One region of the Bacillus sp. SD127 genome, then DNA from elsewhere that is predicted to be linked to it. Evidence: predicted binding sites of a transcription regulator. Region 1 holds the regulator's gene; the other holds the start of a gene.
What was found. Region 1 encodes LexA, which represses DNA repair genes until DNA is damaged. Its sites were predicted from a motif close to CGAACATATGTTCG; they were not measured.
Positions count from the first base shown of each region.

Region 2: the regulator LexA is predicted to act here: its motif matches at 1,480-1,493, upstream of ACQVGS_RS10325 (YolD-like family protein).

Region 1 is NZ_CP191226.1:2,312,522-2,325,108, forward strand. Features, by position in the region: gene ACQVGS_RS12240 (CcdC family protein) at 1-79, opposite strand, end outside; gene ACQVGS_RS12245 (response regulator) at 160-522, opposite strand; gene ACQVGS_RS12250 (cytochrome c biogenesis protein CcdA) at 612-1,319, opposite strand; gene ynzD (aspartyl-phosphate phosphatase YnzD) at 1,540-1,713, shown strand; gene ACQVGS_RS12260 (YneF family protein) at 1,787-2,005, opposite strand; gene sirA (sporulation inhibitor of replication protein SirA) at 2,091-2,537, opposite strand; gene tkt (transketolase) at 2,690-4,693, opposite strand; gene ACQVGS_RS12275 (DUF896 domain-containing protein) at 4,868-5,101, opposite strand; gene ACQVGS_RS12280 (YneB family resolvase-like protein) at 5,165-5,818, opposite strand; gene yneA (cell division suppressor protein YneA) at 5,836-6,147, opposite strand; gene lexA (transcriptional repressor LexA) at 6,303-6,920, shown strand; gene ACQVGS_RS12295 (hypothetical protein) at 7,315-7,743, opposite strand; gene fosM (FosM family fosfomycin resistance protein) at 7,825-8,247, opposite strand; gene ACQVGS_RS12305 (DUF892 family protein) at 8,444-8,647, shown strand; gene ACQVGS_RS12310 (spore coat protein) at 8,644-8,943, shown strand; gene ACQVGS_RS12315 (YndM family protein) at 8,952-9,404, shown strand; gene pghL (gamma-polyglutamate hydrolase PghL) at 9,427-10,185, opposite strand; gene ACQVGS_RS12325 (hypothetical protein) at 10,425-10,736, opposite strand; gene ACQVGS_RS12330 (YndJ family protein) at 10,847-12,478, opposite strand; gene ACQVGS_RS12335 (DUF4166 domain-containing protein) at 12,472-12,587, opposite strand, start outside.
Region 2 is NZ_CP191226.1:1,957,942-1,962,321, forward strand. Features, by position in the region: gene ACQVGS_RS10310 (DUF4879 domain-containing protein) at 177-644, shown strand; gene ACQVGS_RS10315 (hypothetical protein) at 650-1,006, shown strand; gene ACQVGS_RS10320 (YolC/YozM family protein) at 1,048-1,383, opposite strand; gene ACQVGS_RS10325 (YolD-like family protein) at 1,557-1,889, shown strand; partial or broken gene ACQVGS_RS10330 (Y-family DNA polymerase) at 1,882-3,130, shown strand; gene ACQVGS_RS10335 (response regulator aspartate phosphatase) at 3,293-4,380, opposite strand, start outside.

The DNA.
Region 1 (12,587 bases):
ACTTAATTCTGACCACCATCACAGCTGCAGCCATTAAAACAGCAACAATTGATGAAACTATAATCATCATACTTATCATTCCTTTGTTTTCTCGGAGTGTTGACACTATATACTATACTCCAAAACAATAAAAAAAACCATTTTGAAAAGAAATGACTTTCAATTTCCCATAACGCGGTTGACAGCTTCTAATACTTTGGACTCCTCAAACGGTTTGACAATAAAATCTTTTGCCCCAAGTTCAATGGCTTCCGTCACAATTCTTTGCTGGCGCATTGCGGTACACATGATGATCTTTGCTTTAGGGTCAAAGGATATGATCTCACGAAGCGCCTTAATGCCGTTTTTCACCGGCATCGTAATATCCATGGTCACTAAGTCAGGTCGAAGTTTTTTATACAGGTCAGCCGCTTGCTCGCCGTCCGCCGCCTCGCCTGCTATTATGTAATTTGCCTCTTCCAAGATCTCTCTGATTTTTACTCTCATGAACTTGGCGTCGTCTACAACTAAAACTCTTGTCATATTCCCCTCCAAAAATCGAATTCCTCAGGTAATAGTCTTATTGTACCAAAAACAAAAGGATTAGTAGTAGTGCAAAAGTAATTTAACAGTCAGAAACCTGTAAATCCACCAAAAAGATCCGACAGCAAAATAATGATCAAGTTCATCCAGTCAAAAAATAGCAGTACCCCAATAACAATCATAAGTACACCGCCCGCTTTCATGATCAAAAGCTGATTCTTCCTGATCCACTTCAGTTTCGTGATGAAGAACGACAATAATACAAACGGAACGGCAAATCCGAGAACATATAGCATCATATACGGTATCGCTGAGCCAGGATTCGTACCTGCTAATGTGATAACAGCCCCCAAAATGGGACCGGTGCAAGGCGTCCATCCGGCCGCAAAAGCCATACCGATTAAAACGGAACCGAAAAAACCGCCTGGCCTATGCTTAAAATGGACTCTGCGTTCTTTCATGATAACTTCAGGCCGAAAGACGCCAAGCGTAATAAAACCGAACAGAATAATGAGCAAAGCGCCAACTTGCCGAATGGCATCATGATAATCCCTAAACAGGGTTCCAATAAAAGATGTTCCATATCCTAAAGCTATAAAAATCACTGAAAACCCCAGCAAAAAAAACAGCGTATGGGCCAAGCTTCTTTTTTGCAGCAATAGTTTCTCTGTTTTCACATCATCCATGCTGACTCCTGTAATATATGACAGGAAAGCCGGATAAAGCGGCAGGCAGCAAGGCGAAATAAATGATAAAAATCCCGCGCCGAATGTCAGAAAATAATTCACATCTCCCATGTCATCATCCCTTCATGATTTGACATTCCTTCAAGTTATGACAAAATCATTTCATTTTTTTAACACTTTCACTCGAAGGATTTCTATTTTCAAAAAAAACTTATATAATTTAATTTGACATTGAGACATTGTACTCCTTCTCATTTGAAAATTAGTATAAATATGGATATAATATAAACATTCACTTTTGAAGATCTAATGTATGAAAGGATACATCCCTGTGATTAGAGAGCATCTATTAAATGAAATTGAAAAAAAAAGAGCAGAGCTGCTGCAAATTGTCATGGCGAACGGAATGACATCTCATATTACGATAGAACTCAGTCAGGAGCTTGACCATCTTCTCATACAATATCAAAAGCAGCGCCTTCGAGCAGTAGCGGGTGATGAATGATTGCAAAATAAAAAACCCGATAAAGGGTTTTTTATTTTATAACCATGTTTCTCTATATCATAATCTTTACGTATTATTTCGTTTGATTATTCATGGCTTTCATCATTTGATTGATTTTCTTTTGAGAAGGTTTCATTCCCATTTGCATCATCATCATGCGTAACATTTGTTCATTAATAGGCGGATTCTTTTTAAGGTAGCTCATCATATATTTACGAGCAATAAAAAACCCGAGTGCAACACCTATGAGCAGTGCAACAACGCCCACTAGGATGCCAACCCATAAAGTCATTTTATTTCCTCCTTCATGTTGTCTAGTTTAAAGTGTACTAAACCAAAAGCTATTATACAACATTTACATCTCTTTTTCTTCGGTTTTAGACAAAATTTCTTTCTTTCACCGGATTTAACCACCCATACCGCTTCGTATTGAAATCCATTGCGAGAAAGCAAGGGCTTACTTTGCGAAGAACTTCAAAAAATATCGTTTCCGCCTCGTAATCTCCGTTAGCTACAATTTCAATCATGTGTTCTTTCATCATAAAAGACGCTTGTCCCTTTGCTTTTGGGAGAGATAATCTATAAATATAATCCAGCTGTGTATAGTTTGTATTGTTCAAATTCATTTTTAACCGCTGATGCATATGTAAAATCGGAATGGGTTTCGTAATATATTGAATTTGTTTCTCTGTCATTTCATACTGCTGCCTCGTCAGGCTTGTCCAATGATAGTCTTGAAACAGATCAAACATAACCGATTCCCGCCCGAAATAGTGATTGGCAAATTCCTCTTTGATCAGGTACGTATAGTAGTGACGTTCCATCTTCTCATCCCCTTTTCCAGCAGCATTTCATTTGCATTCTATTATACAAAAGAAGAGAAGAAAGAATTGTCTATTACTGTTAAACAGCCAATACTATTTTTGTCGGATAAACAAGAAAAAGAGGATGATTTGACTCATCCCCTTTGAAAAACTTATTTATTGATTAATGCTTTGACTCGATCCACAACGTTTGCAACTGAGAAGCCGTATTCATTGATAATGGTTTCGCCAGGAGCGGAGGCGCCGAATTTGTCAATACCGAGCACGTCTCCTTCAAGCCCTGTGTATTTGCCCCAGCCAAATGATGAGCCCATTTCAATCGCAAGACGTTTTCTCACATCTGACGGAAGCACGGAGTTTTTGTATTCATCCGATTGTTTCTCAAAACGATCTACTGAAGGCATGCTGACGACAGAAACATCAATATTTTCTTTTGCCAATTCTGCCTGTGCCTCGATTGCGAGGCCAACCTCTGAGCCCGTAGCGATGAGAAGAGCGTCAGGTGTTTCGTTTTTAGACTTAGAAACAACATATGCACCTTTTTCTACACCAGCCAATGCCTCTTCAGCTGTTTGGTCGATTGTAGGAAGGTTTTGACGTGTCAATACAAGCGCTGTTGGGTGATTTGTGCTCTGCACCGCAAGCTTCCAAGCCGCTGCTGTCTCATTACCGTCTGCAGGGCGGATTAAAGAAAGGTTAGGCATTGCCCGTAATGAAGCAAGCTGCTCAACCGGCTCGTGAGTCGGTCCATCTTCACCGACCGCGATACTGTCGTGAGTAAAGACATATGTCACAGGAAGACCCATTAATGCTGCAAGGCGAATGGCCGGACGCAAGTAATCAGAGAAGACAAAGAATGTTCCGCCGAATACACGAAGTCCGCCGTGAAGCGCCATACCATTTAAGGCTGCACCCATAGCAAATTCGCGAACACCAAACCAGAAATTTTTTCCTGAGTAATCAAGCGCTGTATAATCACCGGAATTTTTAATCGTCGTTTTGTTTGATCCTGCTAAGTCTGCAGAACCGCCGACAAAGAACGGAATTTTATTCGCAAGGCCGTTCAGAACTTCACCTGAAGAGGCACGGGATGCCAGACTGCTTCCTTTTTCATAAACAGGCACCTCTTGATCCCAGTCTTTCGGAAGTTCTCCTTTGATAGCCAGCTCAAGCTGTTCAGCGAGTTCCGGATAAATTTCTTTATATTTAGCGAATTGGTCATTCCATTCCTGTTCCTTTTTCTCGCCGGATTCTTTTACTGTTTTTGCGAAATGCTCATATACTTCTGACGGAACGTAGAAATCTTCTTCATACGTCCATGCATAAGCTTCTTTTGTTAATTTACTTTCTTCTTTGCCAAGCGGAGCACCGTGAACACCGGAAGTGCCGGCACGGTTAGGAGAACCGAAACCGATTGTCGTTTTTACTTCAATCAATGTAGGTTTCTTGTCGTTTTGGCGTGCTTTTTCAATTGCCGCAGATAATTCTTCAATATTGTTTCCATCTTCAACGTAAAGAACTTCCCAATTCATCGCCTCGAAACGCTGTTTCACGTTTTCAGAGAATGAACGATCCAGATCTCCGTCCAAGGAGATGTCATTAGAATCGTATAATACGATCAGACGGCCAAGCTGAAGATGGCCTGCAAGTGAAGCGGCTTCAGAAGAAATACCTTCCATTAAATCGCCGTCACCGCAAATGCTGTATGTATAGTGATCGACTACATTGAATGAATCGCGGTTGTAAGTTTCGGCTAAATGGCGTTCTGCGATAGCCATTCCGACCGCCATTGCGATTCCTTGTCCAAGCGGCCCTGTTGTTGCATCAACACCGGCTGTATGTCCGAATTCCGGATGCCCCGGTGTTTTGCTGCCCCACTGGCGGAATCCCTTAAGATCTTCAATGCTGAGATCATACCCGCTTAAATGAAGCATGCTGTATAAAAGTGCTGATCCGTGTCCCGCAGATAAAACAAAACGGTCGCGGTTAAACCACCCAGGGTTTGCCGGATTTACATTCATAAATTTTGTCCATAGCGTATATGCCATTGGCGCTGCCCCCATAGGCATACCAGGGTGACCAGAGTTTGCTTTTTCAATAGCGTCTATTGATAGTGTGCGAATGGTAGCAACTGATTTCTTTTCAATTGTATCCATAAAAATCCCCTTCCTTATATGTTGTACCCTTTCATCATAAATGTCTGACGACTTTTTCTCAACTGTTTCAGCTTAAATTTGAGAGAAACTTGATGAATTTTGTCACCTGAAGAAAGCGCTGTTGTTTGTAGTATATACAAAAGAGGAATACGATATTGCCGTATTCCTCTTATATTAGTGAAGTCTGTTATTATTTTTTTCTCTTTTTAACTTTTCAGGTGTTACGTCATTGCCTTCAGGATCAATGATTTTTACACTTTTTAATGTGTTTTTCATAGAAGAACGAAATCCTTTTAGGTACTCTTGACGGAGCTTTTGCTGTTCAGCTTTTTCTTCTTCTGTAATAACGCCAGCTTTAGCTTTTGCGGCAAGTTCATTGATTCTGGCAATTTTTTCGTTTGAAATCATGATAAACTCCTTTATTGCATTTTGTCTATATACTACTAAAACAAGAGGAGTTTTACAACTGATTCACTCGCCTGTCTGCTCATTCTCTATGTATTCCTGAAAACGCCGATGGACTGTCGCCTTTGACACATCATAGCCAAAACCTCTCAACGTAGCCGCGATTTCAGCAAACGTCAGTTTATTCGCTCTCAACCGGACAATCTCCGAGATCGGAACTTCTATTCTTTCTTTTCCGCTGTTTTCATGCTGGTTTTTCAGGTTCTTTTGTGGCTTAAAACCATTTTTCACTGCGCGTTTCATTCCGCGTTTAATTTTCATGTTGTGGATTTTCCGCTGGTATTCCTCCACAATGCTGACGATTTCCAGCACCATAGAGTCAGCCTCTGATAACTCCAGCTCACCTCTGTGAGCGGTCGTATATACTTTCACACCTTCCCTGTAAATACAATGAAGAAGTGCAATTTTCGCGTTTCCCCGGCCGAGTCTTGTTTCATCCTGAACTAAAATCACATCAATATTTGAATTCTTGATATGATCAAGCAAATCAAATACACCATCCCGGTCCATTTCATATCCGCTGGCTTTTTCAGAAATCACTTTGACGACTTCCATGCCGTTCTCGGCAGCAATGGCCGTAAGCTCCTCCTCCTGCCGCTTTAATGAGGTTTCTTGCTGTTCTTTATTTGTGCTTACTCGGGCATAAATGAGTGCTTTCACCTTTCTACCTTTCCTCTCTATTTAACAGTAGCCAGTTCGTATGCAGCCGGGTGTTCCTTTTTTAATGGAATCACCAATTCATCCCCCGGCTGAATCTCAGACGTCTGGAGATTATTTTTTTCAGCTACCCATTCAACAAAATCACTTTTATTTATCTTTTTTGAGTCATCCACCTGATCAGCAAGCGACCAGAGCGTATCCCCAGACTGAACTTTTATTTTAACATATTGATTAAGCTCCTGGTCGCTGCTTGTATATGACAACAGAAGGATAACCACGCTTAGAATCACAGTGAACAGGCCGACAAAAATAATAGATTCTTTATTCATGATAACAACCTCCGACAAGAATGTTTGTTCGCTTTTTATAATTTCAGTATATACGAACAAATGTTTCTGTCAATTGTTTTCTTCGAACCTATGTTTGTACTGTCAGGAAAATCATGCTATAATCTATTTAAAATCGACGTTTAGAGGTGCAAAAAATGACGAAGCTATCAAAAAGGCAACTTGATATCCTCCGTTTTATTAAAGCAGAGGTTAAATCAAAAGGATATCCGCCTTCGGTTAGAGAGATCGGAGAGGCTGTCGGCCTTGCGTCCAGTTCTACTGTCCATGGCCATTTGGCCCGTTTGGAAACAAAAGGGCTGATTAGACGCGATCCGACAAAACCAAGAGCGATAGAAATTCTGGATGAAGAAGTAGAGATTCCAAAAAGCCAAGTCGTTAATGTACCGGTAATCGGAAAAGTAACGGCGGGCTCACCTATTACAGCGGTTGAAAACATTGAAGAATACTTCCCGCTTCCTGACCGTATGGTTCCTCCGGATGAGCATGTGTTTATGCTGGAGATCATGGGTGACAGTATGATTGACGCAGGTATACTTGATAAGGACTATGTTATTGTAAAACAGCAAAACACGGCGAATAACGGTGAAATCGTAGTGGCGATGACAGAAGATGATGAAGCTACGGTAAAACGTTTCTATAAAGAGGATACACACATTCGCTTACAGCCTGAAAATCCAACCATGGCTCCGATCATACTGCAGAATGTCAGCATATTAGGAAAAGTAATTGGTGTGTTCAGAACTGTCCATTAAACTATTGAACTATCAGTTACAAAGAATAAACCCCCTCTTCCTTTGTGGAGTGGGGGTTTTGTTTTTTAAAAAAAGCAGGCTCGCCCTGGCTTAGGTGCGAACCTGAATAGGAGGAAAAAGAACATCATGTTTACACCATAATTATCCATCATTCAATTATTGAAGTCAAGAAATTTTCTTTCCTTAATGAAACTTTTTTTTAAAAAAGTGCTGTTTAAAAAATTAGACGTTCTTTTCTTATAAATGTTTCGATTTTCGGACGTGAAAAGATGAGTTATACTCTCCTCTTTTATATTGAGCGAGGCAAAAGGAAATATACTGAATATTTAGTACATAGTTTATTTAGTTAATTTATTCCGCAAAAAAAGCTCACTTCTTTTCAAAAATGTGAGCATCAATCAAAATTAAAATATTCTACACCATAGCGGCCTTTTACATGAACACTTGCACAGTTTTCTGAATGTTCTTCAGCTAATATTCGATACCGGTGATAAGGTTCAATGGAAACCTTATCGTGAGCGCTAAAGTCAAACCAATTACCGGTGAATTGTTTTGTGCTTAACGTAGTATAATCCCCTGCAAGTCCCATTCGCTGAAGCTTAATGTTAACTGAACAAGTGTTCACTCCTAATATCGTAAATTGGTATCCTAAAAAATAATCCATTGCCGGTACATCACTAATGTTTTCTACATAAAGCGCTTTTGTTCCGTCATTTAGAATAAAGTCGGTTTTATGCTCAAAATGTGAAGTTGCTGCATGAATGGTCCCGGTTCCAAAAACACATAGCAAAACAGCTGTCATGAGCAATATTTTATTTCTCAACTGCAATCCCCCTCCTTTACCATATATTAACCCCATAAGATAAATATGTATATTCCCTGTTACTCTGTTTCCCGTGCTTTTTCAATCGTTAAAATCCATGTGGGTTTTAGCTTGCTTATAATATTGAAGTCTGTCTTGAAGAGTTCCTGTATGGAATTCAAATTTATGGCCGTCAGGATCAGTGTAATAAATTGATTTTCGATCACGTACATCTCGTTCTCTCCCAGACAAAATAGTAACATGAAGGTTTTTTAATTTTGCGGACATTTCTTCAAACTTGCTTTCCTCAATTGTAAAAGCGATATGGGTATAAGAAGCGTTAATATCATTTCTGGGAATGTCACGCTCTTCGTTGAGAGCCAGCCATATGCCGTTTAAATCGAAATATGCAGTGCTCTTTCCTTTAACCAGCAGTTTAGCATCAAAGACATTTTGATAAAACTCGATGGAAGTCAGTAAATCAGAAACAGAAAATAACAAGTGATTGATCCCTTTGATCTCCACTGTGTCTCCTCCTTAGTATTTAAAGATAGATGATTAAAAACCAGTGAATAATTGATTATTTTAACAGAAGCTCATCCCACCCCTTGTGTACGGGCATTGCAGCCAGAAAGTTTCAAACGACCAGCAAAAAATACCAGTGTAAACAAAAGCAATTTGTTCAAAATAAACCATATTACTTCAGAAGGGAATGACCGTTATGAATGGCTACGGCCTTCATGAAACGTTGGAATTGCACGAATTGCTTACGTTTAAGAATCTTTGTTTGACAAAATCTTCAACCATGACGGGACTTGTACAAGATGAAGAATTAAAGAGTATTCTTGAGCAGGATGCTCAAAAAACAAAACAGCAGGTTGCGCGTTTGCAGGAATTGCTGTCAGTGAGAGGTGAACAAGCGTGAATGAGTTCTTTCAAAAATTAGCCGGAATGGGCAGCATGACCGAACAAGTGATCGCAACGGATTTTTTAATATCGGCAAAGACAGGCGTAAGGAATATTGCAGCTGCCATCACAGAATCTTCTTCCCCAGAAGTCAGGGAAACGCTGCAGCAATATTTACATGACGCGATGAATACCCATGAACAAATTTTTCATTATATGGCTGCAAAGGGTTTTTATCATTCTAAAGATTTAACTCAGCAAATAAGTGTCGATCTTGAGGCTGCAGATACCGCTAAAGATTTGCCACAAATATAGGTGATCAAATGAAACATATTATCGCTCTTGCTTCTAAGACAGCTTTAACTCTTGCCCTATTGTATGTGATTTTGGATAGAGTTTACCATGCTTCCTTTTTAAGTGTGCTGTTTATTGCATTTTTCTTAAGCTTTGTAACATACCTTTCCGGTGACATCCTGATCTTGCCGAGAACCAGCAATATGATAGCTTCACTGGCTGACTTCGGACTTTCACTCGTTATTCTTTGGGTCTTTCTTGAAACGCAAACTAGAAACGGTTTCTCACCGTTTGCAGCCGCTCTGATTGCGTCTGTCTGCCTTACTGTTTTTGAATATTTTTTTCACCGGTATTTACTGAAAAATGTGCTGGATGAAACATTCCGAAACGAACTGACTGTCAAAGATAACACCTTGCAATATCAAACTGAGGCATCAGATGAATTGTTTCCTGAAGCCAATGATCAGAAGGACGAAAAATAAGGAGGCGCAAAGCCTCCTTATTTTAATAGCTGTTTTCTATGAAATGGGTCATCACTTCTGTAAAATCATAAAACCTCTCATTTTGAGTCACGGATCTGCTTTTTAAAGAAAAGATGCCAAACAAAGATTCTCTGAAACCTGTACTCATCTCTAACTGGATGCTCAAACCGGTTTTTGATTTATTCGCTATATTGTTTGGACTTACGCCTGCATGCGGATGATCCGTACCAAGCAATTCAGCCGGAAAACCGGCTTTTTGCAGTTTTGAAACTAATTCTGCCGCTCTTGATCGGTCTGTTCCGCCGATTTGTATCTGTTGGTCCTCTCCTGCATATCCATGCAATGAAATGACATACTCATGACTTGCTACAAGCTTCAGTGCCTGAGGCTCATCAAAATGTGTGCTTGTTATATGCAGTACTGAATTTCCAGACGTCTTCAAACCTTCAAACAAATACATGGAATATTCTTTGCTGAGCTCTCTCGCTAATTCACTTGTGCCGCCTTCAATACCTCCTCCGTGAATAGCTAAAACAAGCACAGAGCTGCCGGTTTCTTTTGTGGCAATGTTATAATCTGAAGGATCTTCGTGATTCTTTAATTCCTCGAAATTCTGATAGATATCCTCTGCATATACAGAAGAAACCGGAACAAACAACAAGAAAATTAACAACAATTTTACATTTTTTAAAGTTGATGGAAAACGTTTGACTATGTTACAATCAACATGCTTCAAGGAATGGAGCAAACGGCGGAGCAGGGATACTTTGGCCGGTTTCATCTACTCCGCCTCAAAACCAAAAACACAGGATGCTGGACTCTTTGAGGCTTTAGCACGAATTATCTCGTCCTCCTTGTTAAATTTTTGTTAAATTCACAATATTATATACCATTAGCCCGGGCGCTGTTCTTCACATTTATGAATTTATACTCCTTAGCAAAAAAGTAAGATTGCACCGGCTTTGTTCTCATTCCCCATTAAATAAAAAAAATGCACCCGCCTGCTGGCTTGTGCACCTTTTACTTTCTGTTATTCCGGCGTTTCTTTACTTTATTGAGCTTATTAATGTCTTTTTCAATTTTTCTTATTCTCCGCTTTTGCGGCATGGCTTTTATTTCACTGTAAACAGCAATAAACCCGCTTAAAGTAACTGCTGCAATATAAATGAAACGGTGTTTGATAAAACGGTCAACAAGATCATAGTCACCTGCTTCTTTTTCAAGCCTTTCGATTACATCTTTATCGAATAGCTCATCGACATAAACTTGCTTCATCCCCACTGCAAATCCCGCAGCCAGCCATACAATCAGAAACAAACTGATATAAAACATAAAAACCCTTCCTTCCCCGTCTGTATGAGGTGCAGCATGAAAATGTGCCGAACCGATTGTTTACCGGACGAGAGACTGTCAGATGAACTATTGTCTTTGTTTTATATTATTCATTTGGACGGGCAATATGTAATGTCATAATCTACAGTTAGAAATTGAATCCCAAACAGCCACATTTCATGAACAGCTGTTAACCTGCTTGCGCCCGCCGGAGCCTTTATAAGAAAGGTTTCAGATAATGGAAGCGGGCAGGTCCCGACTTTTGTTCTAAGATAAATCCCTTCATCCCCAGCACCGCTTTTTCTCCGCCTGCTGGTCAAAATCAGGTTCTCTTTGTGATGATAAGGCTTTAAAATGCCTGTCATGTTACTGAAAGGAAGCGGCAGAGAAATATTCATGTACCCTTCCCCTTTTGAGCGATATACAGAATATAGCGCGGTGAAAATGGTTTCGCTTTTTTCATTTGTTCTGATCCAGGCACGTACCTTTTTTCTTCCGTCTTTTTTTGAATGGACACCTTTTATTGTACTGTGCATCCTATACCAGTCAGGATTCGTTGACAGATGTATTTGTCCGGTTCTTTTGCTGATGTATTCATACATTTTCGCAAAGGGCTGAAACCAAGTGCTCCACGTCACTTTTGCTTTTACCTCATAATCTTTCGTCTGTTCATAAAAAGAAACAATCAACGGTGTCAAATGCTCCGGTGAAAAATCGTTTGAACGAAGGCTTCTCATATCATCCACAAGTCCGCTATATTGAATGTTATTTTCAGCGTGAATGTTGTGCAAAAAGTTCTTTCCGATTGTTCTCTTTCCGTATATACGGCTGAAAACCTTGACACTCGCATCCGATAGCTGAGGATTTTCTTTTCTCCATCCTGCAAGAGCCGGCAAAATAACACCGAATGCGTTCACGACACCGTGTATCCAAATCATTTGGCTGATGGTTAGCGTGACTTCTTGCCGGAATACACCGAATGAGTAAATGAAAGAGAAACAGATCGTTATCATTAACACGACAGAAGACAGTCGGATAAGCACTTTTCCTGTCTTACTGCGAAAAGCTGTCTTAAATATTAAGTATGAGTTAAGATAAAGTGCCGCCATATAGATACCAACCGCCAAGATATCAAGTGTTTTTGAGTATGTTATTCCGAGTGCGATGAGGAGCGGCGACAGTAAAATAATCCATGTCACCCAACCGTACATAACCCGTTTTTCTCTATTGACTCTGCCAAGTAAACCATTAAAGATCGGGATTAGAAAAGCAGAATAGTGAAAATGAACAGCTGTGAGCAAAATAATAAGAGGACCGAAGTGCAGGATATGTAAATGCGCAGCATAGGCAAAAAACCAAAATCCCCCTCCTCCTAAATAAAAGAGTCCAAATAAAATAGATGTTTCTTCGATTCTATGTATTTTTGTTTTCAAGAGCCGCAACAAACCATATAAAGCCAACAAAGCAGTGTATATCCACCAGATCAGTGCAAAATACCCCACGTCGGTCACAAGGGCTAACACCGCGAAAACAGCTGCTGCCGGATAGATGTGCATCAATAATTTTTCCGAAAATTGAATAGTCCTGTGAGCTGATTGATGAAAAACAAAAGGAAAAATTCCCGGCACAAAAAAGAGAATGGAAAACAAGACAAGCGCCTCCGCAACTGATATGTCGGGAGCTTCAGATACAAGAAACCAAATGAAACAAAGCGCACTAATGATGCCGTTTCGTTTTAACATACTTCTCCCTCTGTTTCCTGAAACGTCCCTTTATAATAAAAAAGAGTTCCCAGAATTGCATTTTCCACATGAACTTGAATAGTGAAACAGTTGTTGCTTTCATCAAAAG
Region 2 (4,380 bases), 360 kb from region 1:
TGTACAGGAAATATTATACTATACATAAATGTCCTTGTCGTTAAAAATTCACAATAAATTGACAGTATGAAAAGAACGTGCTTAATGCAGGTTCTTTTTTTTATTTCAAATATTAAACAATTTCCTTCAATTGACGATATTTAACATGTAAACTTGTTCCAAGGAGGATTTAGGAAATGAATAAGAGAATTACATATGTACTGCTTGCTCTTCTAGCAGTTGTTGCTTTCGCTTTCACTGGTTCATCAAAAGCAAAAGCAGCAGAAGCATTACCACTCTACTATCTACAAATTACAGGGATTACATCAGACGGAAACGATTTTGCTTGGGATAACATCACTTTTAGTCAAACCAAAGCGCCAAACGTTTTGAAGGGGAATAAACTATATGTGAAAGCTCGGTTTATGGGTTATACCAAGTTAACAGTTATCACAGGCAAAGATGGTAAAAATCTGTTGTATGACGGCACAGCTAAAATGTTTAAATCTGATGCTATCCTTGGTCAAAATAAGGTGGTAATAGGCTGGGATAAATATTTTGAGATTCCAATGGACGCACTTCAAGATAACTCAATTCAGATAAGAGCACTAAGCTCAGGTACTACTTTTCTTTATAGCCAAAAAATTGATTTTGAAAGAGAGTGAACCAGGTGATTAGCACTTCTAATTATGATGTAACTAAAGATCCAAAATTCTTAGCTTTTTGTAGCTTAGCAACAGAAGGGTATGGTCAGAATAATACTCAGCAATCTTCCATAGGTTTTAACGAGTTTTGCGAAAAACTTGAGAGAAATGAGATTGTTAAACCCGAGAATAAAAAAAGCACGCCTGATTTGAATAAGTCTTTAGAAGACTGGAAATTAAGATTTACTGCAGGAGGAAACCTTTCTGCAATGGATTCGCAGGTATTAGATATTATCAAAAAAGCTTATAACTTAGGCATGGTTAATAAAGATAATATGCTGTTACGAAATGAAGCAATTAATGCTTATAGAAATTCTATTTGAATAATGAAAACAATGCCCAGCTTAATAAAGTGCTGGGCGTTTTACTTATTGAGGTTATTTACTTTCAAATACTCTCGATGTTCTTTCTCCAACTTTTCAATATCATCTTTGAATATATAGATCTTATATTTTTCCTTTGCTTCTCTAGAAAGATTATCTTTTAAATATTCACGGAGCTTTGCTTCACTTTTGGTTTGATCCATGCCAATTGTAATTGCCGGATCTGTTTGACCAATTTGCACACTGAATAAACCAAATTCATCCCGAATATTATCAATTACTTCCAAAGGGGACTTTTTATTTGCTTCGATTAAAGTAATACCCGACATAATCAAAGTAGGAACTAAGACCAAAAATCCGATTAGCCTCTTCTTCATTAACCATTACACTCTCCTTCGTGGAAAAGAATCCCTCCTTTATTAATACTACGTATATCATTATTGACCTTTATATTTTATTACCAACATTTACATCGAACTTTCGTTCGTATTTTTGTTGAATAAGGAACGTTTGTTCTGTTAATATTAGATCAATAAAGGAGTGAGTCGATATGCTTAGAGATCGAGGAACAATCAAATATACGTCAATTATGCTTCCAGAACATTTGACACAGCTTAAACAAGACTTACTTGATGCATCAAAAATTGAAAAGCCGTCCTTAGACGCTCAACAAATTGAAGAGATGGATATTCTTGTTTCTGAAGCACTTGAATTTAATAAAGAGTTGAAATTCAAACTCTTTAACAATGGATTCGTTGAAAATGTCGCCGGCCGAGTCCATTACATTAATTTTGAACAACAAAAGCTTCACGTTAAAGATCCGAACGACAATACAGTCTATATCAACATGAATAACATCATAGGAGTCACATACAATGATTGATTACTCACAATTTCCACGTAAAAATATACTTTGTGTCGATATGAAATCCTTTTATGCTTCTGTATCGGCTGTCACAATGGGTTTGAACCCCTTAACTTGCTATCTTGCCGTTGTAGGGAATACGGAGAGACAGGGAAGTGTAGTATTAGCTTCATCTCCTGCACTTAAAAAAGATTTTGGAATCAAAACAGGATCGAGACTATTTGAGATACCTGAAGATCCAAGAATACACATTGTAAATCCGCAAATGAAGCTTTTCATCAGAGTTTCGACTGAGATTACAAAGCTGTTTTACAGATTTGTTCCTGAGAAATGTGTCCATACGTATTCAATTGATGAATCTTTTTTAGATGCAGGAAAAGAAGATCCTGAAGAAATGGCCAAAGCAATTCAAAGCAGCATGTGGAGAGAATTTGGTTTGATGTGTACAGTAGGCATTGGAGATAACATGTTACTCAGTAAGCTTGCGCTTGACCTGGAGAGTAAGAAAACAAAGAGTGGTATTGCACGTTGGAGATATGAAGATGTACCAAATAAACTCTGGAAGGTTCACCCGCTGTCTAAAATGTGGGGAATAGGAGGGAGGATGGAAAGAAATCTGAATCGGATGGGAATATCAACTGTAGGTCAGTTGGCTAAATTTCCTTTAGAGCTGCTTGAAAAGAAGTTTGGAATAATGGGAAACCAGTTGTACTACCTCTCACGGAATTGATTTATCAGAAATAGGTGCTCCGTTGATGCAAGGTCAGATTAGTTTTGGTAAGAGTCAAATTTTAATGAGGGATTACACAAGAAAAGAAGAGATTAAGGCTGTTCTGTTAGAGATTTGTGAGGAAGTCGCAAGAAGGGCACGTACCCATAATAAAGTTGGCCGAACAATCAGCCTGGGAATTGGATACAGCAAGGATGAGCTTGGTGGTGGTTTTCACCGATCCAAAACAATTGATCTTCCCACAAATATCACCATGGACATTTATAGGTGCTGTTTGATGCTCTTTAATAAGTTTTACTCGGGTAAAACAGTGAGAAGTATCTCAGTTACGTTATCAAATATTGAGGATGATGTTAATCAGCAGTTGAGTTTATTTGAAGTGGATAATGAAAAGAGAAGGAAACTCGGGTTTGTAATGGACGGGATTAGAAGCAAATACGGATCGAAAGCGATTCTGAGAGCAGTTTCTTATACACCTGCTGGTACTGCGCTTCACAGAGCAGGGCTTACTGGTGGACATAAATCATGAGAATAGAGGGAAGCTCCCTCCATTCTCCTTACTTAGTTATTAGTTTTTACGTTTCGGCTCTTTCAGCAACTTTGAGCGTATCGTTTTGTTGTTGGAGATAGGAAGCACCCACTGTTCCGGCAACACCGAATAATAGAACTGCGCAGATAATTAGTTTTGTTTTCATATTGCTTCTCCCCTTTTAATTTGTCTTCTTGCTTCATTTGCCAAACGATAAAATTCAATTGCACCCCAAGCTTCTTTTTTTGCTGTGAGAAAATCAGCTATGACAACTCCATAGCTTTCCATATCAGGGTACATACCTCTTTCTCTGAAGAACTGGAACGCTTCTCTTACTAAATTTAAATCCGAGTCCAAGAAAAGACCTTTAACCATTTTCAGCTTTTCAATAACTACTTCATTGTTGTACTGTTCTGCTATCTGCTTTGATTGTTCATAAAACGCTTGAGCATTTTTAGTATCGTTTTGCCTTCCTTTTAAGAAGGAGATAACAAACAATGTTTTAGCTGCATAATCATGGTTTTCTGGCTCAATGATTTGGAGCGACTTATTAAAGTGAAAAAATGCTTTATCAAGTTCTTCCATTTGATTATAACATAATCCAATATTAAACAGTGCTGAACGTATTAAATGTCCACGATTCTTCTCATTTTTATTCAGCTCTTCTGCTTCTTGGTAAGCTTTATATGCTCTTTTTAACGCCTCATCAAACTTCATGCTGTCCAGTAAATTGCCAAATATGACGAATTGACAGCGTACTTTTTGTACCCCGTATGTAGAGTTTCCATCAACATCAGGTTGCTTTTTAAAAATATTATAGGCTCTCATGGCATAATTCATTGAAAAATAAGTTTGTTTCATGTGGTAATACACTTCTGATAATTTAAAATAAAATTCAGCTTTTTCAACTTCAATATCTTCGCTATCGATGGAGTCCAAATGTTTCTCTGCTTGTCTATAGTGATTAAGGGAGAACGTCAACTCTTTTTGTCTAAAATAGAACATGCCCATGAAAAAATAATAGTAATATTCGAGCATTCCTGTTAAGTTTTCATGACCTGCATACTCTTTTAACTCACCATAATTTTTCTCAATGTCCTTTATGGCGTTAGGGTACATATACGATAGCATTAATTTATGTCTAAATTCGAGTAGAGAGTAGTATAGCAAGACATCTTGATTCTCTTCCATAATCTTTATTTCTTGCATAACTTCTTTTCGCATTTCCTCTGCTCTACCGACCCAATTCT